3 regions of the uncultured Rummeliibacillus sp. genome follow, and region 3 is predicted to be linked to each of the others. Evidence: riboswitches for the same ligand, from Rfam matches in the RefSeq annotation. Region 3 holds a riboswitch; each other region holds the start of a gene.
The links. Region 3 has a riboswitch for S-adenosylmethionine ahead of Q0977_RS15955 (methionine biosynthesis PLP-dependent protein). Riboswitches for the same ligand answer to the same signal wherever they lie in the genome.
Positions count from the first base shown of each region.

Region 1 (11,556 bases), on a different contig from region 3:
CTTCAGTTGCTTTCACCATTGTTTCAGCTGAAACATATTCGTATTTACCATGCATATTTTCGCCACCAGCGAAGATATTAGGAGTTGGTAGTCCCATATATGAAAGTTGAGATCCATCAGTACCACCACGAATAGGTAAAATTAAAGGTTTGATATCTAGATTTTCCATCGCCTTTTGTGCTATGTCAACAATTTCTTTCACAGGTAGAATTTTTTCGGCCATATTATAGTATTGATCGTGGATATCTACTGTAATGGCATCTTCGCCGTATTCAGCTTTGACTGCTTTTTCGGCTTCTTTCATCAATGCTTTCTTTTCTTCGAAAGCTTCACGGTCATGATCACGAATAATATAAGAAAGAGTTGTATTTTCAACTGTACCATTGAAGTTCATAAGATGTATGAAACCTTCATGATCTTCAGTTGCTTCAGGTATTGTATCTTTTGGCATCATTTCTTGGAATTTGATAGCCATTGTAATAGAATTGACCATTTTCCCTTTTGCTGAACCAGGATGTACATTTGTACCACGTGTAGTTACTTTAGCAGCAGCGGCATTAAAGCTTTCATATTGAAGCTCTCCAAGTGGGCCACCATCCATTGTATATGCATAATCTGCATTATAACGTTCTACATCAAATTTATGAGGACCGCGTCCGATTTCTTCGTCAGGTGTAAATCCTACACGAATGGTACCATGTTTTACTTCAGGATGTTGTATCAAGTATTCCATTGCAGTCATAATTTCTACGATACCTGCTTTATCATCAGCCCCAAGTAAAGTAGTGCCATCTGTAGTGATCAATGTTTGACCAATATAGTTTACTAATTCAGGTGAGTTTTTAGGTGATAATACAACTTCTGAATTTAGTTGAATATCTCCACCATCATAATTGTCATGACGTTGTGGATTAACGTTTGTACCTGTATAGTCGGTCGCTGTATCGACATGAGCTAAGAAACCGATTGTTGGAATTTCTTTATCAGAATTTGAAGGTAATGTTGCAAATAAGTAACCATTTTCATCTACAGAAATTTCCTGCATACCAATTTCTTTTAATTCATTTTCTAACAAATGGAGTAAATCCCATTGTTTTTCAGTAGAAGGTGTCGTTTGGCTATCTTCGTTAGATTGTGTATCAATTTTTGTATAGCGAACTAATCGTTCAATCACTGTTTCTTTCATTAGTTTGAATCCTCCTTATATTTGAAGCATTGTCATAATTCTAACACTTTCTTTCGGACTACGGAATAATTTAGTAAGCTTAAAGTGAATAAAAGTTGGGCTCCATAGTAACTTGTCATAATAAGGACATGGGACATAGGAATATCAGTTATAAACTTATTGATAGCTAATATAGAGTCAGAGAAAATAAAGGAAAGAGCACCAATTATAAGTAATGGTGAGTAAGATTGTATAGCGGACCAGCCCATTGTTAAAATGACTGCAATATAGAAGCAAACTGCTACGCTAAGTATATAATTCCCTGATTTAAATAAATTACCCGCAATCCATGCTACCATCATCAAACCGTAAGCCAATAAAAAAATAGCAATATATACATTTATTGCTTTCTTTTTCACCTTAAAAAATGCGACAATGTAGCAGATATGACCGACTAAAAAGCAGGATAGGCCCAGTAAAAACCAGTGTAATGTGGCATCGCCAAGCATACAAAAGATTAATCCAAAAAGAAGCCACTTTGAAAATGCTGGGTTGTTCGAATTACGCTTCAAAAAGACGAAAAGTATCATCAAGATCATCGGTATGATTTTGAATGTAATTTTCAACAAGAATGGTTCATCAGGTATTAAGAAAATATAAATAAGAGAAAAGAAGATAACAAGTATAATAAGATTTAACCTTGTCATGAATCCACCTCCTTTACGTGATTTTCTATATATTGATACCTCAAATAATTCGAAACAAAATTCCAAAGAAATTTCTAAGAAACTTTCTATGAAGTCATTAGTATTTTAATATGAGAAAGGATGAATAACTATGACTACTACTTTACTTATGTCTGCCATTATTGCTGTAATAGCAGCAGTGCTAATCATGCCAATAACTAGTAGAACTGCTGATGGTGAGTTTAAGACAAAGTTTAAGATGCAATTTGGAATTGCGATTTTTATTTTAGCCTTCATCATCACAGTAATTGTTTTTTATGTTACAAAAATCGATCAAAACTGGACAATTTTATGGCCAGTACTATTTATTATTTCATTGATAGGTGCATTATTATCAAACCAGCTTGAAAGAAAAATAAAAGGGATTATTGCTTTTGCAAGCTTACTATTTGTTGTATACCTAATTTCAGCACCTTTTTTCAATGCAAACCAAAAATATCAATCTGCTGAGATGACAAAAAAGGTAGAGATTGAAGCATTCGATGACACAAAAACACCTGCAAGTGTTCCGCCAAAGTTTGCACGAAACAAAATGAAAAAAGCCTTTAGCCAAGTACCAAATACAAGTTACTATGAACTAGGTAACCTGCAGATTCAAAAAGTAAATGGTGAATATGTTTATATTGCTCCAGTGGAATTCTCTGATTTCTTTAAATGGATGAAAGGAAAAGAATCTCCAGGATATTTAACAATGAGTGCAACAAACTCATCGGATAATCCTAAGTTTGTAAAATCTCCAATGGTTTACACAACTTCTGCTTACTTAAATAACAATGTGGAACGTCATATGCGCTTAGCTAATACTAAAGAAATCTTCTATGGTGACGCACAATTAGAAGTTAATGACGATGGTAAACCATTTTATATCCGTACTTATGGTGAGTTTATATCAGGTCGTAATGGTTTTGATCCTAAAGGAATTGTGATGATTGATGCTAAAACGGGCAAGTCTCAAACCTATGCATTAAAGGATGTCCCTGAATTTATCGACGGTGCGATTTCTCCAGAAGCTGTAAGTAGACAAAATGAGTATTTTGGTAAATATGTGCATGGTTACTGGAATAGCTTATTTGGTAAAAAGGATGTAAAACTCCCATCAGATGAAGGAACTGAAGCTAATGTTAGTCCAGTATTTGATGAAAATGGAACCATGTATTACTTTACAGATTTCACTAGTCCTAAAGAAGGCGTGGACTCAATGCTCGGCTACTCTTTGACAAATGCACGTACAGGTCAAGCAACATACTATTCAGGTAACAAAGATGAAGCCTATATGGATTCGCAAGGGGCAATTCAAATTATTGAGAAAAAATTCATCGAGAAAAAATGGCAAGCTTCTATGCCAATTATCTACAATTTCTATGGTGAAGCAAGTTGGCTAGTTCCAGTACTTGATTCCAATGGATTCTTACAAAATTATTCCATTGTATCAGCAGCAAACCCAGAACTTTCAGTATCAGCAGCTACACCGAACGAAGCGCTGAGACAATATAAAACAGTGATTAATCGCTCGGGAAGTAGTTCTTTAAATAGTAGTTCTTCAAGTGAAGAAAAAATAGCTAAAGGAAAAGTAATCCGAGTTTATAAAGAGAAAAACGGTGATTATACGACAATTTCTTTCTTATTAGATAACAAAGAAAATTATATTGTCAGCTCCGAATTAGCACCTCTTGCAGTATATTTAAAAGAGGGCGACCAAGTGGAAGTAAAATATGTAAATTCAACAGATGTTTTCTTACCAGTTAAAGAAATGACGATTCAAGGTATAGAAGAGTAGATTTACAAGGATACAATTTGTTGTCAAAAAGGGCCAATGGAAGGATACTTACCATTGGCCTTTTTTTCTTAAAAGAATACTATTTCCAAGTAAAACCTTTTTTAGCTAAGAAGTCTTTGATAAAAGGACGGCGTTGTTCGATAAGAAAATCAGCCATTTGTTTTGTCCAATTAGCCATCTTCTTGTTAGAAGAACGACTTGCATAATATGTTTCTAATGTTGCGTCATATTCATCTAATAGTTGATCATACTTTTCTACATCATAATTATTTTCATGCAGTATAGCATTTAAAGGTAAACGTGGTTTTGTTTCGTTACGTTTCGTAGGTTTACCAATTGTCATAGCAAATAACGGGAAGACATAGTCTGGTAAATTAAATAATTCGCTAATTGCTTCTGGTTGATTTCGCGCCCCACCAATATAGCAAATTCCATAACCTTCTGCCTCTGCTGCAATAACGAAGTTTTGCGCAAATAAGGATACATCTGCTACACCGGCAAGGACATTTTCAGCCGAATCCGCTACAATTTCAACACCTTGCTTTTTACCAGCAATTTGTAAACGTTTGAAATCTACGCAAAATAGAAAAGCTGCGCCAGCTGTTTGGAATTGAAACGCATTGTTTGATAGTTCGCCAAGTTTTTGTTGTTTATCTTCATCCGTTACCCAGATAACACTATAAGCTTGGATAAAGTGTGAAGTTGCTGCCATTTGAGCAGTTTCGATTAAATCATACACGACTTCTTTAGGGATTTTTTCACCAGTATATTTTCTTACAGATGTATGACTACGTAATAGATCTTTGACCACTAAATGTCACTCCTTTATAGTAGGTATCATTTTCACTATACGGGATTTTATAGAAAGTTACTACTGAAACAAATGGCGAAGAGGTTTTAATACTCTTCGCCATTTCACTAATTGTAAGTTTTAAAGCAAACCAATCCATTTCCAGTAGGTTGCACTAAATATTAAAATGAGCAAATACCCTGCAATAGTAATTGGGATACCTGATTTTAAGAAATCTTTGACAGTAAAGGCTCCGGTACCGTAAGCAAGCATATTTTGAGGTGCACTTACAGGTAGTAAGAAGCCAAAACTAATAACAAACTGTTGGATGATTACAAATCCTACATTATTAATATTAAAATCAATAGTTGTTGTTAGTGCAATAAAAATTGGAATTAATGCTGAAGATAGACTGGTTGCACTTGCGAAACCAAGGTGAATTAGAATATTAAATAATGACACTAAAGCAATTGTTGCTAAAATTGGCATATGTTCTAAGCCGAGTGAACCGAATACTTTAGTAGAAAGCCATTGAGCACCTTGTGTATCAAGTAATATTGTACCGAGTGAGATACCTACTGCAAATACAATAATAGTACCCCATGGAATAAGACCTTCTACTTGTTTCCAATCAAAGACACCAATTTTGGGGGCTAATAATACTGCGATAGCAATAATTGTAACAGTTGTCGTATCAAATGGGTGTAGCTTTCCTTCAGTAGCCCAGAAGAATAATAAAATTAAAGAAATAATAATTAGACGAATTTCAGCGGATTTGACAGGTCCTAGTTCTTTTAACTGGGATTCAATCAATTCTTTGCCGCCTTCAATTTTTTGAGTTTCAGGTTTAATCAGATTAATCATTACAAAGAATAGCACGATGGACATAATAATTGAGAATGGTGCTGCGTATATAAACCATTGGCTCCAGGAAATATCCGTATTAAATTCTTTATTGATAAAACTCAATGCGACCATATTTTGCGCAGCAGCTGTCTTAATGCCAACATTCCAAATAGATACAGCTTGTACAGAAGTTATGACTAATAATGCAGCTAGTTTACTATCTTTTGGTAGGCCGAATGCAGCGACCATACCTAGTAAGATGGGCACAACTGCTCCTGCCCGAGCTGTGGCACTTGGTACGAAAAATGCTAATATAATCGAAACGATGATTGCTCCAAATACGATATTTTTAGTTTTTGTACCGACCAGGGATAAAATCCATAAGGCAAGTCGCTTATGTAAATTTGTTGCTTGCATGGCAGCAGCTAAGAAAAGAGCAGCAGCCACTAATGCGACGGCAGAATTGCTAAAACCACCTAAAGCCATTTTCAAAGCATTAGCTGTACCATACTCTAGTGAAGGATCTTCAAGAGTGGGTGCTAATCCGATTGATATTCCAGTAATTGCTATAATCATGGCTGCACTTACTGGATAAGAAACAGCTTCTGTAACCCATAAAATAACGGCAAATCCAAGAATTGCTAAACTCCTTTGACCAGCTACGGGTAAATTTCCGCTGTTTGGCCAAAATGTCATGATTATTAATACAGCAAAAGCAAGTCCTATCCATAGAGGTTTTAAATTCTTTTTCTTTTTAACTTCCTCCATAATTATCATTCCTTTCCTTTATCTCCATTATAAGGCTGTGCTTATTGATATAATGTGCATATATATGTCGAAAAAAGGAAAATTTATGAAATACTTTATTTGTAAAGTACACGTTTATCTTATGAAGTAAGATTAAAAAGATAGGAAAATATTGTACTAGTGATTCTTACAAAAAATATAATACAAGAAATAAATCCCTTTCAAAATGATTAATTATTCAGAAAGTTGTTGACTTTTATTCTATTTATCTTCTATACTTACCTCAACAAGATGGAATAAAAAAATAACCTTTATCAAGAGCGGCGGAGGGATAGGCCCTGCGATGCCCAGCAACCAGTAAGTTTATGAATACTTGCTACGGTGCTAATTCCTACAGATTCTAAGCGAGTCTGAAAGATAAGGGGAGGAAATGCTAATCAACCCTCTTCTTACGTGAAGAAGGGTTTTTATTTTTTATAAGCATTGGAATAATGACTTTATAAAAACCCTTTAACACACCTCCGTTTTCCATCTAAAAAATTTTTAGGAGGAATTTAAAATGACAGAATTACGTAAAGAGACTTTAGCAGTTCATGGTGGTCAAACACCAGATCCAACAACAGGAGCTATTGCAGTACCTGTATACCGAACAACTGCATATAAATTCAAAGATTCTGAACATGCACGTAAATTATTTGCATTAGAAGAACCAGGCAATATCTATTCTCGTATTATGAACCCTACTGTAGATGTATTTGAAAAACGAATTGCATTACTTGAGGGAGGTACAGCAGCAGTTGCTTTATCTTCAGGGATGGCAGCTATCGCATTTTCAATATTGAACATCGCACGTGCAGGTGATCATATTGTATCCGCATCTAGTATTTATGGAGGAACTTATAATCTATTTGCGAACACGTTACCTCGTTATGGTATTACAACAACATTTGTCAACGAAAAAAATAATGATGAGTTTGAAGCAGCTATTCAAGATAATACAAAAGCTATCTATGCTGAAACCATTGGAAACCCAAGTCTTTCAATCGTAGATATTGAAGCATTAGCAAAAATTGCACACAAACATGAAATTCCATTAATCATTGATAATACATTTGCTTCACCTGTAGGTTGCAATCCAATTGAATTTGGTGCAGATGTTGTTGTTCACTCTGCAACAAAATGGATAGGCGGTCATGGTACAACTATTGCTGGGGTAGTAGTAGATGCCGGTAAATTTGATTGGACACGTGGTAAATTCCCTGATTATACAGAGCCAGATGAATCTTATCATGGTTTACGTTACGGTGTTGATACAGCAAATGCAGCATTTGCAACTCGTTTACGCGTTCAATTATTACGAGATTTTGGACCAACACTTAGCCCTGACGCTGCGTTTAATTTACTCCAAGGATTAGAAACTTTACATTTAAGAGTTCCATATCATAATGAAAATGCAAGAAAAGTGGCAGAATATCTTCGTCAAAATGACCAAGTAGAATGGGTGCATTACAATGGATTTGATGATAGCGAATTTGCTGCAAATGCTAAAAAATACTTGAAAAATGGTTTTGGATCTGTCCTTACTTTTGGTATTAAAGGTGGACGAAGTGCTGGTCGTCAGCTTATTGATAACATTGAATTATTCTGCCACGTGGCGAATGTTGGGGATGCTCGTTCTCTAATCATTCATCCTGCTTCTACAACACACCAACAATTAAGTCCAGAAGAATTGAAAAAATCTGGTGTTCCGGAAGAATTAGTTCGTCTGTCAATTGGTTTAGAAGCTGCGGAAGATATAATAGAAGCACTAGAGGCCGCATTTGCGAAAGTCGGTAAACCTGAAGAGGCAAAATAAAACTGGATTCGGGAAGCAAAAGTTTAAAGAGTGATGCGTTAAACACGTTCACTCTTTTTCTCTTATATAAATTGGCTTTTTAAAAATAATCTAAAAATTCGATAAAATCAATGATGTAAGCGGTTTTCATGACCTCTCAGAAAAAACAATTGTCCTTCTCAGAAAGATTTTTCTTGTAATCTGTCCGTATGTGAGCTAAAATCAACTTTAAGTTCAGTATTTAAAGATTTCTTTACATGTATAGGTCACATGTTAATGATAGATAAATCACAAATTGAATGCGTATGAAGTGAACATATGTATTTCACAATATAAAGAAGAGAAATTTGGAGGCGAATGATATGACAACAGTGAAGGTAGCGATTCTTGGTTTCGGTACAGTTGGTCAAGGTATTTTTCGTATAGTAAATGAAAAACGAAAGCAATTCAAAGATACTTTAGGAGTAGATATTGAGATTGTTAAAATTCTTGTAAGTAATGTGAATAAGCCGCGTTCACATGCTCCAAAAGAATTATTAACAGATAAATTTGAGGATATCTTAGCAATTCCAGATTTAGAAGTGGTTTTTGAGGCAATTGTTGGAGAAGAGCCAGCTTATAGATATTTATCAAAGGCGATTGAAAAAGGATGCAATATTATTACTGCGAACAAAGTAATGTTTTCTAAATACGGTTTAGCTTTACAAGAGAAAGCGAAAAAATACGGCGTTCAAGTTGGTTATGAAGCGACTGTAGCTGGTGGAGTACCAGTTATTAAGACAATGCAAAATATCCTTCGGGTGAACGAAGTAAGTCATATTCAAGGGATTTTAAACGGCACTTCAAACTATATCCTTACTCAAATGCGCAGTGAAGGATTACCATTCGATGAAGCGTTACAAGATGCACAACGTTTAGGCTATGCAGAAGCTGACCCATATAATGATATCTCGGGTCAAGATCCATTCCGCAAACTTATGATTTTAAGTGCATTAGCATTTGGTGAACAACCTAATTGGGATGATGTAGATATTGTAGGTATTACGGAAATAACAGCTGAACAAGTTGAGGAAGCAAAAGAAAAAGGTTTGCGTTACAGACATGTTGGAGATGTTCGTCGTGATGAGACAACTGGTGAAATTATTGCAACAGTAGGACTTCAATTAGTAGGACCAGAACATCCGTTATATAATATTGAAGGTGTTAATAATGCAGTTGCGTTTGATACAAACTATATTGGTACACTTACACTTGTAGGTCCAGGTGCAGGTATGTTCCCTACAGCGAGTGTAATGGTGGAAGATTATGCAGACATGTTAGTGAAATCACCAGCAACAGTTACAATTTAAGTTATTAACTCGTTTTATCATTATTCATAAATCTAATCTACATATATTGTGGGGAATAGCGAATAACGGCTACGAGGTTAAGTAATAACAAAGCCACGGAAATTTTACAATCAGTAAAATTTTCGTGGCTTTTCATTTTAAAGGTCATTTAAACCAATCCTATATTAAATTAGTCTTCGTCTTTAATATCAATATCTTCAGGAATCGGCGTATTTTTCCATATCTCAATTTCTTCCTTAATCTGTTGAAGCTGCTCGAAGTAACGATCAAATTGATCACTACTGATTAAAAACTGTTCACCATCATGAACAGAACGAATGCGGCCTTCCAACACATAACGCATTACTTGATATTCAGGCATAGAGATATCCTTTGCTGTTTCTGCAACCGTTTTGTACATAATGTTAGGCCCCCTTGGCCTTATTATAATAAAAGAAAATAGTAACCTCAACTTTCTGAATATATGATAAATTGGAGAAGGTAGAATAATTATGGAAAAAATTTAAAATTTAATTTTAGGAAAAGGGACTACAAGTGTACAGTTTCAGTTTGTACTATACATATTTGTCTAATCAGCTGTAATCCTTTCTGAAAGTAGGTACTATGCAAACATTTTTAACAGAAGATAAAGTCTTAAGAATTTCTTCATTTTTATGATGACTACTTTTTAAGATTTAGTTTGTAAAATAAATTCTATAAAGAAAAACAGCGGAATGAGGTGTTAAAATTGAAGCCTTATACAATTTTAGTAACAGATGATGACCAAGATATACGGGATGGTATTGAAATCTATTTGAAAAATGACGGATACAACGTATTAAAGGCAGCGAATGGTTTAGAAGCACTTGAATTATTAATGGAGCATGAAGTACATTTAATCATTTTAGATATTATGATGCCGAAACTTGATGGAATTCAAACAACATTTAAGATACGAGAAGAACGTAATATTCCAATCATTATGCTTAGTGCCAAGGTTGAAGATACAGACAAAATCCATGGACTATCAGTTGGAGCAGATGACTATGTAACAAAGCCTTTCCATCCATTAGAACTTTTAGCGCGTGTAAAGTCGCAATTGCGACGTTATGTTAAATTGGGAACCTACAACAATGATCAGCAAGGAAAAGTCATTGTAGGAGGCTTGGCGTTAGATACTAATGCAAAAGAAGTCTTATTAGATGGTGAACCGATCAAGTTAACGAAGATAGAATATAACATTACAGAATTATTGTTAACAAATGCCGGACGGGTTTTCTCTATTCCAGATATTTATGAACGCGTATGGAATGAGCCAGCTTACAATGCTGAAAATATAGTTGCGGTACATATCCGTAAAATTAGAGAGAAAATCGAGGTAGATCCTAAAAATCCGAGATATTTAAAGGTGGTATGGGGAATTGGTTACAAAATTGAAAAAGCATAGTACGCTCATTTGGTCACTTATTGCATTAGTCATTGCAATTTGTAGCCTATTATATTGTTTAACGTTTATTTTCCATTTCATCGATTTTAACTTTAGTAGAACATTTGGGCAGCTTACACGTGTGATTGGAGGAGTATAATATGAAGAAATTTCAAAATACCGTCTTACTTTCTCTAATCTGTATGATATTAATCAGTGTATATACGCTATTAGAGTACGGTCATCAATATTTGATGAAAAACTTTTTTGAATCTGAATTTTTTCAATCTGAATATCAAAATTTTACAGACCAATTAGGCCCTCTCGTATTAAATCCTTTAGATGCTGATGAGGAAAAAAGTAATATTAAGGTATCAGATAAAGAGATAGAGGAATATCGCAATTATAATGGCACTTTAAGTGAACAAATTACAAATATTAACGAGCAATATCAAGATAAAATTGATGAAGCGAAAGATTCAAAGGTTACCTCAGTAAAAAATGCATTAATCAAAGATAGGGATAAGAAGATTCAAGATATTACAAAAAACTTTGAAGATGATGATTATGTCCGAGATAAAATTATTAAAATAAAAGAAAAGAAAATTGATAGGTATGTGAGTGATTTAGAAAATCGGAAACAAGATTTTTTAAAACAATATGATTATTTCACCTATAAACTAAAAGAGGTGTCAACAGGGGACACCTTTAGTGTTGGGAACTTGAACAATACAGCTATATATATACAAAAATACGATGGACAAAAGAAAATATTAAAAACAGAAACAATTAGTACTGAAGATTCTATTGATGATGAAAATTGGAATGCAGCAGAAAGTGATTCTCCGGATATATCGTATGATATTACAAATACTGCACAAAGAAATTTTCATCAAT
Region 1 covers NZ_CAKQBI010000006.1:23,809-35,364, forward strand. Annotated here, with positions in the region: gene pepT (peptidase T) at 1-1,186, opposite strand, end outside; gene Q0977_RS05530 (lysoplasmalogenase) at 1,219-1,872, opposite strand; gene Q0977_RS05535 (hypothetical protein) at 2,003-3,688, shown strand; gene Q0977_RS05540 (NADPH-dependent oxidoreductase) at 3,768-4,499, opposite strand; gene Q0977_RS05545 (DASS family sodium-coupled anion symporter) at 4,620-6,092, opposite strand; SAM riboswitch class I at 6,380-6,495, shown strand; gene Q0977_RS05550 (O-acetylhomoserine aminocarboxypropyltransferase/cysteine synthase family protein) at 6,631-7,926, shown strand; gene Q0977_RS05555 (homoserine dehydrogenase) at 8,268-9,254, shown strand; gene Q0977_RS05560 (DNA-binding protein) at 9,424-9,654, opposite strand; gene Q0977_RS05565 (response regulator transcription factor) at 9,982-10,680, shown strand; gene Q0977_RS05570 (hypothetical protein) at 10,655-10,819, shown strand; gene Q0977_RS05575 (histidine kinase dimerization/phospho-acceptor domain-containing protein) at 10,821-11,556, shown strand, end outside.
Region 1: linked by a shared signal. The riboswitch ahead of Q0977_RS05550 (O-acetylhomoserine aminocarboxypropyltransferase/cysteine synthase family protein) and the one ahead of Q0977_RS15955 (methionine biosynthesis PLP-dependent protein) in region 3 are both predicted to bind S-adenosylmethionine.

Region 2 (7,522 bases), on a different contig from region 3:
CCTTTACTTAATGTGCCAAGCAATAAACAGCTGGCAGTTAATAGGATTAAATAGATATTCGTTGTAATATAAGTTCGTTTCATCCCTTTGGCTACTGGTAACATCGGAACATTTGCTGCACGATAATCGTCATACTTGCGAATAGAAATGGCATAGAAATGAGGCATTTGCCAGATTAGTGAGATGACAAATAGCCCTAGTATAGCTGGATGCATAATATTCGGATGAATCGCTGCCCAACCGATTAATGGAGGCATTGCTCCAGAGATACTCCCAACTTCGGTGTTGTATACAGTATGACGTTTTGTCCAGATTGTATAAGGAAATACATAAAAGAAAAGTCCAGTAAGCCCAAGCAACGCTGCTAAAGGTGTTGCGATATAAAGAGCTAAAAGCCCAATAATTGTGGAACCAATACCGATTATCCAAACGTATTTGATCTGTATATCACCAGTTACCGTCGGACGTTTTTTCGTTCGATTCATAATAGCATCGATATCTCTGTCGTAAATATTATTAAATGCCCCTGCAGCAGCGATTACTAATGCAGAACCAATAATCGCACAAATAATATCAAGCCATTTATCGAGTGGATTCAACTCATATTTATAAAGTGCTAGCGTTAATCCGGCAATCATTGTAATAAGATTCGATTTTATAATACCTGTTTTGACAGTCATCGCTAAAATTTTTGAGATAGATGGCTTCGATACAGTGACAGCTGTATCTTGTGATGCTTGGTCTCGTTTTGTGTCACTACCCATTATTTCATTTTTCATTCCTTTTCATAGCAAGAGCTCCACTATATTATAACAACTAATTGAGAAAAATTCATAGTTATTGAAATGGATTGCCTATCAGATAAAATTAAAACAATGCTTTAATCATACCAAAACTTTAACATAATATACATATTTAAAATTCCCCTGTCACAATAATGACATGATTTGCTTCCTTTTCTTTGTTTAAAATGTCTCTAGTATAAAATATTACCCAAAACTAGATTTACACTTTATACTTAATATAATTTGAAAAGAGTATTTGATAGGAGTGTCATATAAATTGAAATACGGTTTTATCGGGCTTGGAAACATGGCCACTGCGATTATTAAAGGAATGGTTCAAAGTAAGCGATTTAATGCTTCATATATTTTAGGTTTCAATCGCTCTTCACATAAAACAGAGAAATTAGTCGATGCGTATCAAATTTCAGGATGTTCGACATTAGAAGAAGTGATGAAAGCAGATGTCATTATTCTTGCAGTTCAACCACAAACGTTTGATGAGTTACTGCCAAAAGTAAATGAGTACTTATCTCCAAACCAAGTAGTCATTTCGATTGCTGCTGGAAAATCTATCGACTATTTAGAAACGAATTTACCTAAAGCTACATCTATTATTCGTGTCATGCCAAATATTAATGCAATTGTAGGGGCATCTACAACATGCTTTAGTGCTTCCGAAAATGCAACAAATGCAGATAAAGAAATGGTCACAAACTTATTTAATACAATTGGCTCCATGATTGAATTACCAGAAGAACAGTTTACCGTCTTTTCTGCAATCGCTGGTGCCTCCCCTGCTTTTAGCTATATGTATATCGATTCATTGGCAAGAGCAGCGGTTCGGGCAGGAATGGATAAGAAGCGTGCACTTGAAATCGCTTCAAGCGCTGTATTCGGCAGTGCTAAAATGATTATGGAAAGCAGTGAACACCCTTGGGAACTTGTCGATCAAGTATGCTCACCTGGTGGAACAACAATTGAAGGCGTAACTTCTCTTCAAAACGATCAATTTGAAAGCACCATTTTTGACGCTGTAAATGCGGTAATTGAAAAAGATCACACTCTTTCATAATATAGATTTCTTTCAATTACTTTAGGTAGACAAGCGTTAACCTGCTTCCACACTTTTTGTTAGGACTTACCCCATCTGATTAAAAGGGCTGCTCTAATTTTTGAGCAGCCTTTTTCATACATACCGATTATTCCTTTAATTCATTCGCAACTATCTTGCATTGTTTCATAAAGCTTTTATAATCTTCATGATTTGTGTCATCATTTGATAACTTTGCCTTTTTTAATGTCCTCTCCAATGCTATGGCTTTCTGTTGATCTTCTTTCTTCCAATTGGCTATTGTGTACTCCGTATTTTGTGGCAGTTTTTGTAGGGCTTTATTTATTTGAAGTAAATTGGACTGTTCATGTTCCGTCAATTTTGAATGTGCAAAATGTGATTTATCTAACACTTTCTCAAGAGAGTTTTGAATAGTAGAAGCTTGGTATGAAATGAGTTCTGGGTCTTTCCAGTTATTTTCCTTTTGGTGATTGATCGTCGCTTGTAGTTGGACGAGAGGCGCTTGAATTTCATCTAAGAAGTAAGATTCTTGTTGAAAATTATGTTGAACAATTGAATAGCAAACAAATCCAAGGGTCAATAAATTCGAAATGATTAAAAAAGTAATAAGCTGTTTGATTTTCAACATCATCCCCCCTTCTCTTATTATATTAGATTTCTTTCGTTTAAAATGTGAATTTCAAATTTTTACACTATCTTTATAGTAAGCGCTTTCATTTTTACTTAATATCTGTTATTATTATTTTCACAACAGTTATATTGAAAACTTTGGAGGCGAATTACTATGGAAATGAAAGCGGTTACTTCTTCTAAATTGGCTTCTGTCGGCTATAATTCTAGTGCGATGATTTTAAGAATTGAATTTATCAAAGATGGTGTATTCGAATACTACGGAGTTCCAGAATTGTATTACAAAGGTCTAATGGAAGCCGATTCACCAGGACGTTATTTCAAACAATTTATAAAAGACAAATATCGTTTTGTACGATTGCAAAGTCAGTCTTAACGTATGTATAGCTTAAAGCTTCGATGCCTTATTGGTATTGAGGCTTTTCTTTTAACTACAAGTATTACTTTATTCATTAAACGGTTGTAACATGACTTTTCTCATTTATTTTGGCTCTCTTAAATTATTAACATAATTAAAAGAAGTCCTTTTTTGTTAAGTTTCCTTTTCAAATTAAACGGACTAACGCAACCGTCTTGTTTTTATTAATTTTTACTAAATCCCTATGCAATTCTCACTTCAATTCAATCTCATCCGTATGTTCTTTATTCGCATGATCTTCCCATATAATCCGTACATGATAGGAATCTTCTTTTTCTGGTGCGTCTCCTCCATACAATTCGGGATACGAAAAAGGATGGAGTGTGTAGTTTTTTCCATTAATATCTTTAAACTCTTTGAACTCTGTTTGCTCAGCCATTACTTTTCCGTTTTTTATAAGTTCAAGCTTCTTCACTGTCAATTTTTCATCATTTTTTTGATCGACATTTGCTATCCATCCTATAGAACTTCCACCAATCTTTTCTTCTACATATTCGGCTTTCCATACGCTATTTTCCGAACTTCCGTCAATTTTATTTTCGTAGAAATTCCAATAAGTAATCGCCCCAAGTACTAATGCAACAATAAATACTAATATAAAATAGTTTTTCATCAAATCATCCCCTATTTGATAACCTAATCATCACTATCTTTTATGCCAAATAAATACATATGATAAAAATAAATCCAATGCTTCATCTTCATTCGTTTACTACACTACAATCGCCATCCCTTGCTTCGGCTGCATATGTTTCTATCATTTCCATCATTACTTCATCCAATTTTTTACTTAATCTGCAATACAAATAACCAAAAGGGTTTTTGATATTACATTTCTTACTTTTTTGAACAACTTCTTTAAAAAGTGTGAATCCGATCTCTTCAAGCTTCATTTTTTGAGATTGCCATACTTCCCACTTTAGTAAAGGCTTGAGTTGTTTTTGGATTACGTCTAGGAATCTCTTTGTCTCCTTTGTTTCACCAGTAGTTGCAGCTAGATGATGGAAGATACGATTTCTTAATGATGAATTTAGCATCGGATAGGTATGTTTTACATATATTTGTTTTTGATTAAGAGAATTAGATGGTTCCTTTTGAAAATTAGTTGCTTCACCCTTACGCTCACATGCATTTTCGGCGTTTTCTTGATGTGACACGCTCGATGTGTCATGTGAAGCTAAAATTAAAATGATGTTGGCACCTTTAATGCCATTCATCTTTTTTGTATGTATACGTTGAATAATCCGAAGTTCTTCAAGATGTTTTAAACTTCGAAAAACGGTTCTTATAGATATTCCTAAAGATTCTGCGATTGTTTTTGCTTTTAGATGACATACCCCTGGGTAATCTAGTGCATGCGATGCGACTTTATATAAGACAGCTTTTTCAGATTCGGTTAATTCATAAAAATTTTTTCGAATATGCCCCTCAACATGTTCGTCCATTTCCTGTACGCTTTCAAATATGACATAAGGTGCTAAGTAGTCAAAACACGCCACTTACATCTACCTACTTTCTTTCTATTTACTAATTACATAGAAAGTAGGAAAGAAAATCGGACAAAAATTTTATTGTAATGAAAGGAAGAAATATGAGAAACTATCAAACAAGAAAAGGCCCAAAATTTTAATTAATGACGGTCATAATGGAGAGCGATTCTTCATCATTTAAAAGATTATATTATGGAAATTTTATCAACTCACCCCATTACTTAGCCCTATAATTATACATATTTTAACTTTCAATCTTGTATCTAAAGATATATTATGCTATAATACATTTAATTTAATAAGGTTATCGAGAGTGAACGAGAGTCCTGGCTCATTGACTTCACAGCAACCTGCCAAGCGGTAAGGTGCTTCATCCAGCAAAGCAGTGCTTTGAATGATAACGAACGGGATTTAGCGAACCCCTCTATTGCATTCACAACTGCAGTAGAGGGGTTTATTTTTTTCTCTTCATACCTTATTGAAATAGAGACCATTTTGGCTCATAAAAAAGGAGAGAATCTAAAATGAACAGCAGTAGTCTTATTCGAACACAAATGATTCAACATCTATCAGCAAAGGATTTTTTCAAACATCTTGGAAATTGTGTTCAACAAGAGTTATCCGAAAATGGAGATGTATGTGAAGTAGTAGTCAAAACATTGCCCCATTACTACATGACAGTTAAGTTCCAAAGAAAGACATATCAATTGGCTTTCAAAAAAAGTCAGATAAACCGATTGATGAAGGAAGAAATCTTTGCATTAGACCGAACAATTTGGATGATTTTAGAACAAAAAGGTCTCAAGATTCCAGTAACCTCAGGAAATTATATGAAACATGTATTTCCTCACGGGCACCGTACAGTGATTTGTACATCAAAATAATCTGTAACGTAAACAAAGGAACACCCGCTAAGCTTGGAGTGTTCCCTTGTTTCATTCTGGATTGATTCATTCGCGGAGGACTTAAATTGTCCGGAACGTGGATTCAATTTCTATTTGCGTGGATTGAACTCCCGATTGCGTGGATTGGATTCCTAAATGCGTGGATTAAACCCTGATTTGCGTGGATTGGATGCTCGATTGCGTGGATTGGATTTCTAATCATTCTTGATAGTTCAAGACTACTTATCGCGGATAGTTTTTTTGAATCTAATGAAATATCTGTCGCGCTTAATAGGAGTATCTCCTTCTTTTCTTTGATGCACTTACGGATGACCTAAATTGTCCGGAACGTGGATTCAATTTTGAATTGCGTGGATTGGATGCTCGATTGCGTGGATTAAACCCTGATCTGCGTGGATTGGATCCCAAAATACGTGGATTCCCCATCGTTTTGCGTGGATTGGCTAATAAAGTAAAGAAACCAAAGAAAAAGTCCTTAACCTATGAAGAGATTAAGGACTTAGTTGTTCTTCATTAATCTGAAATTTTTCGCTACCCCGCCTTATTGTGCTTGAGGTAGTGATTTTTCATTTTCTGTATATTGTTCTTCGCTACCTTTTTCAGTTTGCGAAACGTACATTGCACATACAGCATCTCCTGACACATTTACTGCCGTACGAGCCATATCAAGTATTCGGTCAATACCGATTATTAAAGCAATTCCTTCTACTGGTAATGACACAGCATTTAATACCATTGCTAACATGATCAGACCAGCTCCAGGCACTGCTGCTGTACCAATACTTGCAAGAACTGCGATGATGACAACAATCGCTAATTCTGTGATAGTAAGATTGACTCCATATACTTGTGCTATAAATACAGTTGCAACCCCCTGCATAATGGCTGTTCCATCCATATTTACTGTCGCACCTAGCGGCTGAACGAAACTACTTATAGATTTAGGGACACCTAGTTTAGTTTGAGCTAATTTCATAGAAATCGGCAATGTTGCACCACTACTTGAAGTACTAAACGCAACCGTCATGGCCGGGAAGAAATCCTTCACAAATTGAATTGGATTCTTTTTCGCCAAAAATTTAAGCGCACCACCGTAAACCAAAACAAAGTGAACGATTAATGCGACTAAAACGACAATCATATAAAGTCCCATTGCTTTAATCGCATCAAATCCTTGTTTACCAATCGCAGAAGCGATCAAACCAAATGTACCATATGGTGCAAATTTCATAACTAATGATACTAAATACAGCATAATTTCATTAGCCTCATCAACTACCTTTAAAGCAGACTTTACTCGGTCTCCCAAAAATGCTAAAGCTATCCCTATGAATACCGAGAAGAAAATAATTTGCAACATGTTTGCTTCTACAAATGCTGCTACAGGATTAGTCGGTATAATCCCTAATAACGTATCTGTAACTGCTGGTGCTTCTTGAGATTCATAGCTTAAACCTTCTGTATTAAATGTGCCAACCGTACCCGGTTTTATAATGGAAGCAAGTATAATAGCAATTGTTATAGCAATAGCTGTTGTAGCTAAAAAGAATGCTATTGATTTCACACCAATTTTACCAAGTTTTTTAGGATCACCAATATTCGCAGTACCTAAAACAATAGAGAAGAAAACGAGTGGAACAACCAGCATTTTGATCAAGCTTATGAAAATCGTTCCGAGAGGTGTCAAGAAGTATTTGTCGATAGATGTAAAAGCGTTGGGCATTGATAAGTTCATCACAAGACCTGCAACTGCCCCCAAAATAAGTGCTATTAAAATGTGCTTCGCTAATTTCATAAATTTCCCCCTTTAGCTTAAAAGAATATTCAATAAATTTTGTATCTATTACAATTATATACTATTTTTTCTGCAAATGGTATAAAATTTTCTATTTTTCATAAAAATCGTGCTATAAGCCGTGCCCTTAAAAATTTAGAATAACTTAAAAGTTGTTTTATAAATAAGCTGTTGACTTTTCTAAATGGAATTGAATTTACTCTGCTAGGAATTAAACTGTCCGGAACGTGGATTCAATATCGATTTGTGTGGATTGGATGCCCGAATGTGTGGATTAAACCTTAACTTACGTGGATTGAAGCACCAACTACGTGGATTAAACTTATTTTTCAATTGATATCCTTTAAATAGAAACGGAAAGAAAAGTCCTTTCCTTAACCTCCGATGAGATAAGGACTTAATTTATGATGTATGTCAGAAATTTTAG
Region 2 covers NZ_CAKQBI010000034.1:16,182-23,703, reverse strand. Annotated here, with positions in the region: gene cyoE (heme o synthase) at 1-764, opposite strand, end outside; gene proC (pyrroline-5-carboxylate reductase) at 1,063-1,857, shown strand; gene Q0977_RS15705 (hypothetical protein) at 1,985-2,482, opposite strand; gene Q0977_RS15700 (KTSC domain-containing protein) at 2,642-2,863, shown strand; gene Q0977_RS15695 (hypothetical protein) at 3,099-3,518, opposite strand; gene Q0977_RS15690 (helix-turn-helix domain-containing protein) at 3,607-4,404, opposite strand; SAM riboswitch class I at 4,697-4,799, shown strand; gene Q0977_RS15685 (hypothetical protein) at 4,920-5,279, shown strand; gene Q0977_RS15680 (hypothetical protein) at 5,647-5,817, shown strand; gene Q0977_RS15675 (dicarboxylate/amino acid:cation symporter) at 5,842-7,095, opposite strand.
Region 2: linked by a shared signal. The riboswitch ahead of Q0977_RS15685 (hypothetical protein) and the one ahead of Q0977_RS15955 (methionine biosynthesis PLP-dependent protein) in region 3 are both predicted to bind S-adenosylmethionine.

Region 3 (11,556 bases):
GGCTTGACGATTGAATTTTGCTGCTAGTGTATATAGTGCTGCAGTTTCCATTTCAACTGCTAATACACCGTAATCTGCTAATTTTTCGTTTTGGTTATCTTCACCATAGAATAAGTCAGCTGTGTAAACATTACCAGCACGTAAGTTTAGTCCAGCTTCTTCCCCTGCTTTATATGCTTTTAATAATAGATCGAAGTCAGCGGTTGGTGCGAAATCGATTCCTTTGAAGATAATTTCATTCATCTTAGAATCAGTTGTTGCTGATTGAGCAAGGATGACATCACGAACTTTAACATCACGTTTTAGTGCACCACAAGTACCAACACGGATTAGTTTTTGACATCCGTATTCTTGCATAAGTTCAGTTGTGTAAATAGCAATAGATGGTACACCCATACCTGTACCTTGTACAGAGATACGTTTTCCTTTGTATGTACCTGTGTAACCAAACATATTACGTACTTCGTTATATTGAGTAACATCTTCTAAGAATGTTTCTGCGATATATTTTGCACGTAAAGGATCTCCTGGTAAAAGTACGATTTCAGCGATTTCGCCTTGTTTAGCATTAATATGGATACTCATAATTATTCTCCTTTTCAATTTAAAATTTTCAATATGCCTGACTCATTGTAACAGTAAAGTCCGACCTCTGACAATCAAAAATTATTCTTCATATTTTTCATCATATTGTTGCCAAAGTTCATCAAATACAACTGCACTTAACGCATGATCTGCTTTTTCTTCTATATATCTTGAGATGTTTTGAAAATCTTCTTCCTGTTTAGGAAAACTATGGTCATGAAAAGCAGCTTCTGCAAAATCCCCTTTTGCATCTTTTGCTCCTCTAAAAGATAATACGAAATGATAAAATGATGGTTTCATTTGGACTTCCTGCCTTTATTTCATTATAACTTACATTCATTTTACACGAAAATTACTTATCTTTGGAAACTATATTAAAACTCTAATTGTAACTTATCTAATTTCTTCTCTACCTGGAAAACATTTTCTTACTTTTTTCATGATAATGGCAACCTTCCCATTTCATCTTCGTTCTATAACTCGGATGCGAAAATATTATCAATAAAGATTACCGCATCTCTACCTAGATTATTGGTATATATGAGGAGATGATTCAAATGAAAATAGTAAAAAGCTTACTATCTTTCATAGTCATGTTTGGGACTTTATTTACTTTTACAGCAAACAGTGACGCAGCAACACCAAAAACAATGAACGCAAAAGTAGCAAATAGCGTATACGTTCACGCTGAACCTTCAGCTAATGCCAAAAAAGTTGGAACACTTTGGAAAGGTACTAAAGTAGTCGTATATAGTAAATCAAAAACAGGCTGGGCAAAAATTAAATTCAACAAAAAAACAGCTTATGTATATGCTTCTTACTTATCATTTAGCAAAAATACAAGCAAGAAAACAACAGCTACAAAAACTACAACTACTAAAAAAACTACAACTAAAAAAAGTACGAGTACTTCAAATAGTAAAAAAACAACTTATCGCCCCGTAGTAACAAATACTTACTACTATGTTGAAAATGGCAAAGACGGAAAACTATATTCAACTGGCAAACGCAATTCAACAGGTTGGACTTACTGGTACAAAAAAACAGGTAACAATAAACAATCATTTTTAGTAAAAGAATCTTCTAAAGGTTTAGATTACAAATTTAAAACAGGTACTATTCGTCAAATCGTTTACCCTTTTACAAAGGGACAAGTATTTAAAGCAAACAAAAAAAATTACAAAATCGTATCTATTTCAAACACTTTTAAAGTAAAAGCAGGTACATTTAAATCAGTTGTCGGTATTAAAGCTGCAGACGGTTCAATCACATATTACGCCCCAAATGCTGGCGCAATTAAAACTGTGAAAAACAAAAAAGTCACTTTTGAAATCACAAAAATTGAAACAAAATAATTGAACGATTAAAGAGCTCCCTGAAATAATTTAGGGGGCTTTTTCTTTCATTATGCTATTGCATAGTATTTCATAAAGTGTTACTATTTCATTAATTAAAATTTTTCTAACAATTTAATGTAAATTTCTTATCGAGAGAGATGGAGGGACTGGCCCTGTGAAATCTCAGCAACCACCAATTTGGTAAGGTGCTAATTCCAGTAGATGTATTTCTAGCAGATAAGAAGATTGACTTTTTAAGTACAAGGTCCTCTTCTTCTGAGGGCCTTTTATTTTTTTAGAAAAGGATGATGAACATGACAAAAAAACATATTTCGACTCGTTTAGCGCAAATCGGAACAGAAACAGATCCTCGGACTGGTGCGATTAATACACCTATTTATCTTTCTACCGCATATCGACATGCAGGACTCGGCCAATCGACAGGCTATGATTATACGCGTACAAAAAATCCAACTCGGGCTGTTTTAGAGGAAGGAATTGCCGCTTTAGAAAGTGGAGATGCAGGTTTTGCCTGTAGTAGCGGGATGGCTGCAATCCAATTAGTTTTATCCCTTTTCAAATCAGGAGACGAAATAATCTATTCAGATGACATTTACGGAGGTACATATCGACTTGCTCGTCAATACGAAAACCAATATGGTATTCACGCTCATTTCACACCTTTCCAATCTATCGCAGAAGTCGAAGCAATTATAAATGAACATACAAAAGCACTTTTTATAGAATCACCAACAAATCCATTAATGCAAGAAATCAATATTGAACTATTTGCAAAGTTAGCGAAAAAAAATCAACTTTTACTGATTGTTGATAATACTTTTTTGACTCCGTATTATCAACGTCCAATTGAACTTGGCGCAGATATTGTTATTCATAGTGCTACTAAGTATATTGGAGGACATAATGATGTTCTTGCAGGTCTGGTCGTGGCAAAAGGAGAAGACTTGTGTGAAAAACTTCTTCATAACCATAATGCTTCAGGTGCAACATTAGCCCCGATTGACAGTTGGCTTTTACTCCGCGGTCTAAAAACTTTACATGTTCGCATGAAACAACATACAGAAAATGCACGAAAAATTGTTGACTATTTAAGTAAAGAACCATCCGTAAAAGAGGTTCTTTACACTGGATTAGGTGGCATGATTTCTTTCCGATTACAGCATTCCAAATTGGTACCAGCATTTCTTCAAAATTTAAAACTTATCGCATTTGCTGAAAGTTTAGGAGGCGTTGAAAGTTTTATCACCTACCCGGCTACTCAAACACATGCTGATATACCTGAAGAAGAACGAACTGCACGTGGTGTTGACAACTCATTGTTACGTTTTTCAGTAGGAATAGAAGAAGCCGAAGATTTAATAGAAGATCTCCAACAAGTTTTTACTACTATCAATAAAGAGGTGTCTTTCCATGAGTCAACAAAATAAACAATCTATCGAAACTAGTCTAATAACTGCTTCTACTAGAGGCGATTACGAACAAAAGACAGGTGCTGTGAATGTACCAATCTATCTTTCATCTACTTTTGACCAAGAACATTTTGATTCTTTCGGTCCCTACGACTACAGTCGCTCTGGAAACCCTACTCGTGATGCATTAGAAAAAACAATTGCTGAACTTGAAGGAGGTTCAAGAGGATTTGCCTTTTCATCAGGCATTGCAGCAATTGCTTCTGCCCTACTTACTCTAAATACAGGTGATCATATTGTCATTACAAGCGAAGTATATGGTGGAACTTATCGTTTTGTTACACAGGTTTTAACAAAATACGGTATTTCACATTCTTTCGCAGATTTTACGAACTTGCAAGAAGTAGAAGCTGCCATCCAACCAAATACAAAGATTTTATATGCTGAAACTCCCGCGAATCCACTTCTAGGTATTACTGATATTCGTGGTATTGTTTCCATTGCTAAAAAACATAATTTGTTAACTTTTGTCGACAATACCTTTATGACACCACTTTACCAACGTCCGCTTGAACTAGGCGTTGATGTAGTATTACATAGTGCTACGAAATTTTTAGGCGGCCATAGTGATATTATTGCTGGTCTTGCCGTCACAAAAGACGAAGAACTTGGAAAACAAATTTACTTTATGCAAAATTCGATGGGTGCTATTTTAGGGGCACAAGATTCATTTTCATTGATACAAGGTATTAAAACATTAAATGCTCGCTTATCACAATCATCACAATCGGCGATAAAGATTGCCTCTTACCTCGAACACCATGAATTGGTTAAAGAAGTTCACTACCCTGGATTAAAGAATCATCCAGGTTATGAAATCCATGCGAACCAAGCATCAAACGCTGGTGCTGTATTATCATTCACATTACCAAATCGTGAGCTGACAAAGGCTTTTGTTGAACATGTTCAAATTCCGATTTTTGCAGTTAGTCTTGGTGGAGTTGAATCTATTCTTTCATACCCAGTGACAATGAGTCATGCTGCTATTCCTAAAGAAGAGCGCGATAAACGTGGCATTACAGAAGGACTTTTAAGGTTCTCAGTTGGGCTTGAAAATGTGGATGATTTAATCGCTGATTTTGAACAAGCTTTTCAAGCAGCAAAAGATATAGTTTCAGTCAAAAAATAAAGTTAAATAAGTCATAAAAAAGCTGATGTACTCTAATTGGTACATCAGCTTTTCTTCTATTTTATAAAGTTAATCTTCAAATAACTTTTCAAATTGTGCATAGCCAGCTTGCGCTAACTGATTTTTTGGAATAAATCGCAATGCAGCTGAATTGATACAGTAGCGAAGTCCACCCGTTTCAATTGGTCCATCTGGAAATACATGACCAAGATGTGAGTCAGCTTCTTTACTTCTTACTTCTGTTCTTAACATACCAAAGCTTGTATCTGTATGTTCAATAATCCCTGTTTGTTTTACAGGTTTCGTAAATGCAGGCCAGCCACAACCTGATTGAAATTTATCTTTTGAAGAAAATAATGGTTCACCGGAAACAATATCTACATATAGTCCCTCTTCAAAGTGATTGTCATATTCGTTGCGAAATGGAGGTTCTGTACCTTTTTCTTGTGTTACATGATACTGCATCGGAGTTAATTCTTTTAAACGTCTTTCTTTATCCATCAATGTGCCCCCCAATTATCTTTTTGAAATGCAGCGCGACCTGAACCAATTGAATAAAGTTCGTAGTGAGAAGGATTCTTTTTATAATAGTATTGGTGATACTCTTCAGCAGGATAAAACGGCTTTGCTTCTAAAATCTTTGTTGCAATTGGAAGATTGAACTTTTGGGATTCTTCTAATGCTTTTCTTGATGCTTCCGCTATCTTTTTTTGTTCTTCATTATGATAAAAAATTGCTGTCATATATGATCTACCACGATCATGAAATTGTCCACCAGCATCGGTTGGATCAATTAGCGTCCAAAAAATCTCCACTAGTTTTTCATAAGGAAAGATTAGAGGGTCATATGTGATTTGTACTGCTTCATAATGGCCAGTTAAATCAGAGCAAACTTGTTGATAACTTGGATTTTCTACATATCCACCTGTATATCCCGAAATAACCGACTCGATTCCTGGTTGTTCATCAAATGGTTTGACCATACACCAGAAACAACCTCCAGCAAAAGTCGCCTTTTCCAATGTCATACAAAAACCCCCTATTTTTTAGGAATTACTACGTCTAGTATAATGCGATTTTCATCTAAATTGAATTCTTTTGCTTGTACTCTTCCTTCTAAATTATCGCCTAATGGAATATTTATCTCTGTCAAGTTGATATAGATTTGTTCTTCTTTCGGTTGAACAACCATCCAAGTTGGCAATTCAACAGAATCCTTTAATAATTTTAGGGCTGTTGCTGGTGGAATATCAAGCATACCTACTTCAATTGTTTTTTGTTTTAGTAATAGATTCCCATCAACAATTGTTGGATCAAATGTCATGACAATTGGCAAATCCATATCAAATACTGGTAACGTTCCGCTTAATGTTACTTGGTCATCAACATACATTTTAACAGGGATTTTAGAGCCCTTCATAGAGTTAGATATGAGCTGATTAGCCAAATTTTCAAAGTCATCGGCTGTAGTAACAACTTGTAGATGACTTCCTTCAGGTAGTTCACTTGTCGTTGGAGTGGGTGTTTCAGCTATTGGTCTTGTAATCATAAAAACAGTTGTCGCTATTGTTAGAATAACCGCTGAAAAGAGGAGTATAAATGCCAATTTCCATTTATTCATCTAAAGACTCCTCCTTAAAATCAAATTGTCCTTCTGACAGTTTATTTAAATTCACTTCATGTAATGTTTTAATAATTCTTGCTGTCAATAGATCATATCCTTTTGCATTAGGGTGGAAAAAGTCACTGTGATAGACAAGATTATCATTTGACTCAAACAAATCTTCAATATTAATAAATACGGCATGCTCATCATTATTAGCAAATCCACGTATATCTGAATTCCATTCACTCATAATTGTATTCATATCTGATTCTTCCTTCGTAAAAATAGACAAAGGATTGTAAACGCCAATTAATATAACAGGTGCATTTGGATTCCGTTCGCGAATCAATTCCATTATGGTTTCATATCTTTGTTGAAACGCAGGTCTTTTTTTATCAAACGCTTTCTTATCTAAATTTGTAATATTGGTACGAACAATTTTCATCAAATCATTTCCACCAATTGTTAATGTGATAAAATCTGCCTGTTTAAGGGCATTATCAATTTTACCAGATTGGATTTGATCTATTAATTGATCGCTTCTACGTCCTCTTTTTGCAGTATTTATAACAGTAACAGATTTAACACCTTGCCATGTTTTCATTTCTTTATCTAGGCGACCAACATATCCTTGTTTATCTAGTTCATCTCCAACACCTTGAGTTAAAGAATCCCCTAAAGCGACATATTGTATGTTTTTAGTTTTAAACATTTGTGTAACTGCTAATTTTTTATTTTCATCTTTTTGATGTCCATTATTATCAGTAATTCCGCAAGCAATTAAGATCAGAACGGATAAGATTAGTATTAGCCTTTTTTTCAATTTCATTTCTTCCTTTCATGTCGACTTTGTCGCTCAAATGAAAAGAAAGCAGGGAATGTTATTTTAATCCCTGCCGCCTAATTAGTCTGTATAATATGAAATACCTATTGCACCTGGCCCAGTATGCGTACTAATGATTGGCGATGTAAAACCAAGCTTCACATTTTGATAGCCTGACTCTTCAATCATTCTTTTTAATGGTTCTCCCATTGCTAAACCATTTGCATGAGCAATTCCTACACCTTTAATCGTTTTACCCTTAGTATTTTCTTGGAATTGCTTAAAAATATACTTAACTACTTGTTTATGGCTCCGTACTTTTGCGACAGGATTGTAAGCTCCACCTTCAAGTGAAGCAATTGGTTTTATATTCAATAATGATCCTATTAAACCAGTCCCTTTACCAATACGACCACCTTTTATCAAGTTTTCAAGTGTATCCACAACTACAAACAAATTTGTATTTGAACGAATATGATCTAGTCTTTCTATAATTTCTTCCATTGACTTGCCTTCTTCTGCCATCTTCGCCGCTTCTAAAACTTGGAAACCTAAAGCGTAAGAAATATAGCGGGAATCCACTACTACAACTTTGGATTCTGACATTGTTGCTGCTGCTTCGGCAGATTTTACTGTTCCGCTCATGCCACCAGTCATTGTTATAACTAAAACTTCGTCTCCATTACTACCAAGTTCATCAAACAATTCTTTAAAAACACCTACAGCTGGTTGAGAACTTTTAGGCAATTTAGACGTATTAGCCATTTTTTCTAGAAATTCTTCAGGACCAATATCCTTTCCATCAACAAATGTTTCTTGATCAAATTGAAAAGTTAATGGAACTATATGGATATTATATCTTTCAATTTCTTCTTTTGTTAATTCGCCGGTCGAATCGGTAACAATATGAATTCGTCCCACATTGACACATCCTTTAGTAGATTCATTTCATTATAAAATGATATCGCTATATAGTAAACTATTAGCCTTTTATTTTGGTGAAAACCTTATCATATATTGTACTCACGAATTTCACATTAAACATGTGACATTTGTCAGTTATATTATGGATTTAGAGAAAAAGTAGATGAAAGTTAATTTGGTTTAAAGAGGTTCTTTTCGAGTGTTTTCGATTAAGCAGGATATAAAAAAGTTGGATGTCTTCTATATTATGCATTTTATTTGAAAGAACATGTATAGAAATATTTATTTTTCATATATTCATTTTTATAAACTAGAGAGCTACATTTAAAAATTCAAAACAAAAATCGCTCCTCCACATTGAATGAAAAAGAGCGATTACTCAAAAATAAAATTATATTCTAGGTCTAACAGTCCGTTCTTTCAGATTCTACTAATTAAACAATCGTCAAACATTATTTCTTTTTGAAGATGAAATAAGCGAACTTTATACCTTCTTTTGTTTCAAAGGTTTCTGATCCAGATACTTTTTTCCATTTATTACCTAATTTAGGGAAAAATGTGTCACCCTGGAAAGTGTGTTGTATTTTTGTTACATAAAGAACATCTGCAATTGGAAGAGCTAAACGGAAAATTTGTTCTCCTCCAATAACCATTATTTCTTTTTCTTCTTTTTTAGCAATTTCTAAAGCTTCCTCAAAAGAATGGGCAACTACAATACCTTCTGCTTTGTAATTTGGATCTCTTGTTATGACAATATTCGTTCTTCCTGGTAAGGCTTTTCCAATAGATTCAAATGTTTTACGCCCCATAATCATTGGTTTACCCATTGTCGTTTTTTTGAAATAAGCTAAATCCCCTGGTAAATGCCAAGGCATCTTATTGTTATAACCCATTACACGATTTTCATCATAAGCTACAATCAATGAAATCATCCTGCTTAGCCTCCTCACACAGAAATTGGTGCTGATATACGTGGATAAGGATCATATCCTTCAATTATCAAATCCGTTATTTCATAATCAAATATCGAATCCTTATCCGTTTTAATCACTAACTTTGGTAACTCTCTTGGTGTACGTGACAATTGCTCTTTTACTTGAGACAAATGATTCTTATAAATATGTGCATCACCTAAAGTATGCACAAAATCTCCAACCTCTAGGTTACATTCTTTAGCAATTAAATGTGTTAAAAGAGCATAAGATGCAATGTTAAATGGAACACCAAGAAATACATCTGCACTTCGTTGATATAATTGACAAGACAGTTTTCCATTTGCTACATAGAACTGGAAAAGAGAATGACAAGGTGGTAATGCCATATCATCAACTTCAGCTGGATTCCAAGCTGTCACGATATGTCGTCTTGAATTGGGATTCTTTTTAATCGATTCAATAACATTTTGAATTTGGTCAATTGTACCACCTTTTGCATCCGGCCACGAACGCCATTGCTTTCCATAAACTGGACCAAGATCTCCATATTTCTTCGCAAATGCTTCATCTTCTAATATATTCTTTTGGAAAATGTTCATTTGCTCATCATATTGTTCTTTAAATTTTTCATCTTGCAACACACGATGTCCAAAGTCTGTCATATCTGGTCCTTCATATTCTTCACTTTTTACCCATTTTTCAAAAGCCCATTCATCCCAAATATGATTGTTTTGTTCAATTAACGTACGGACATTCGTGTCCCCTTTTAAAAACCACAATAATTCTGTAGCAATTAAGCGAAATGCAGTTTTTTTAGTAGTCATTAATGGGAATCCATCTTGCAGATTGAATCTCATTTGATAACCAAAAACACTCCATGTACCTGTTCCTGTACGATCTCCCTTATTATTACCATTTTCTAAAATATGGCGGCAAAGGTCTAAGTATTGTTTCATCGATATAGCCTCCAATTACATACTAGTTCATATGATAACACAAAAATGATGCAGTATTAATTTCTTATTTAACTAATCGTCACCAAACATACTAACAGCTTATTCGCATTAATAATAATAAAGAAAATGGAATCATTGATTGAAAAAGAAAAAAGTTATACCCCAAAATTTGTTTTAGGCATAACTTTTTTCTCTATAATAGTTAATCATTTTCTGAACTTCGATTATAATTTTTTTCACGTAGTTTCTTATTATTTTGATCTAAATATTGTGAATCTGAATCTGATAAATCATCTTCGTTCTTATTTTCCAATTCATCTTGAAGATTATCCGTCAGTTTTTCTTGAATAGATTGGAGATTTGTGTCTAAATCACTTAGTTTTTCTTGCTTATGCTCTATATTTACCCCTCTTTTTGCATCTTCCTCAATTTCCGATTCCATTACCGCTTTTTGACCTTCCATCTTATGGGCAAGTCCGTGTAGCATCTCGGCTTGGTCTAGTGACACCGCTTGGGTAAAAAGCTTTTCATCATCACTTTTTGGCGTTTTTTTCTTATCTTCCTGATCTACTCCCAGTGCATTACTACGACTTTCGGCTTGATTTTTTGCAATTTGAGAATCCAAATCTGCAATTTGCTTTTCATAATCCTTCAATTGTTCTTTAATACTTGATATATCGCCACCTGAATCAAGCGTATTTTGCATTAAATCACTTTTTTGTTCCATTAATGCATCTCTCTGCTTCATCAAGCTTTCAATCATTGAATCTTGCTTTCCCTGTTGCATATTGCCGAATAACTGTCGAGCTTGTCCACTAATAGTTACGGTATCTTTAAAAATATTACTTTTTGAAAATACACTTTGAGACAATGTTTTCGAAGTTGCTGCTACACTAATTGCATGACTTGTAGGTTCTTGCATAGATATTCGCATTAAATCACCTCTATTTATATATCGGTTGAAAGTAAAATTACTATAGAAGTGAGTAGGTTTGATGGGAAATTTATGTACTAACATTTATTTCATTAGATACTTTTATATTAAGAAATTTCAAATTATTTATCACTCTCTTTACAAGAGTGATAACAAATGATATTATAATAACTGTAAAGAGGATCATTTCAATGATTCCCTTTCGAAGAAAACTAAAAAAAGAGGTAATGTACTATGTCAAACTTATTTCCAACAAGTCGTGATTTCTTTTTCCAAAAATTCTTCGATCAAGCATTTGATTCTTTCTTTACGCCAATGACTCAACCAAATGTAGACATTGAAGAAAACGATCATTCTTACGAGGTTACTATGGATATTCCAGGTATGAACAAAGAAGACATCAATGTCACTTATAACAACAACTTGCTAACAATTGAAGCACAACAAGATCAAGAAACTGAAAGTAAAGATTTAACGACTAACTACATTCGACGTGAACGTGTATGTCATTCATTCAAACGACAATTTGTCATTGAAAACGTCAACTTTAAAGGTATTAAATGCAAATACAAAAACGGTGTTCTTAACATTTATCTACCTAAGAATGATCAAGTTTTAGTCGAAAATCATAGAATTGAAATAGAATAATTTCTTCAACTTTTAAACCTATATCGATCAATAAAAGTTTAGCCAGATGCACTTTGTATCTGGCTTTTTTCAGTATATTTTTGTATAGATTGCAAATGATATGATTTGAATGGAAATTTAAATCCCTTCAAAAAATAAGTCAAAAGAGGTATGTCATATGTCAAATTTATTTCCAACAAATCGTGATTT
Region 3 covers NZ_CAKQBI010000037.1:7,123-18,678, forward strand. Annotated here, with positions in the region: gene deoD (purine-nucleoside phosphorylase) at 1-585, opposite strand, end outside; gene Q0977_RS15945 (YozE family protein) at 667-885, opposite strand; gene Q0977_RS15950 (SH3 domain-containing protein) at 1,143-1,940, shown strand; SAM riboswitch class I at 2,066-2,166, shown strand; gene Q0977_RS15955 (methionine biosynthesis PLP-dependent protein) at 2,237-3,370, shown strand; gene Q0977_RS15960 (aminotransferase class V-fold PLP-dependent enzyme) at 3,354-4,541, shown strand; gene msrB (peptide-methionine (R)-S-oxide reductase MsrB) at 4,611-5,042, opposite strand; gene msrA (peptide-methionine (S)-S-oxide reductase MsrA) at 5,042-5,569, opposite strand; gene Q0977_RS15975 (YpmS family protein) at 5,581-6,162, opposite strand; gene Q0977_RS15980 (GDSL-type esterase/lipase family protein) at 6,155-6,970, opposite strand; gene Q0977_RS15985 (DegV family protein) at 7,052-7,891, opposite strand; gene Q0977_RS15990 (dihydrofolate reductase) at 8,347-8,826, opposite strand; gene Q0977_RS15995 (thymidylate synthase) at 8,841-9,785, opposite strand; gene Q0977_RS16000 (hypothetical protein) at 9,988-10,719, opposite strand; gene Q0977_RS16005 (Hsp20/alpha crystallin family protein) at 10,954-11,367, shown strand; gene Q0977_RS16010 (Hsp20/alpha crystallin family protein) at 11,525-11,556, shown strand, end outside.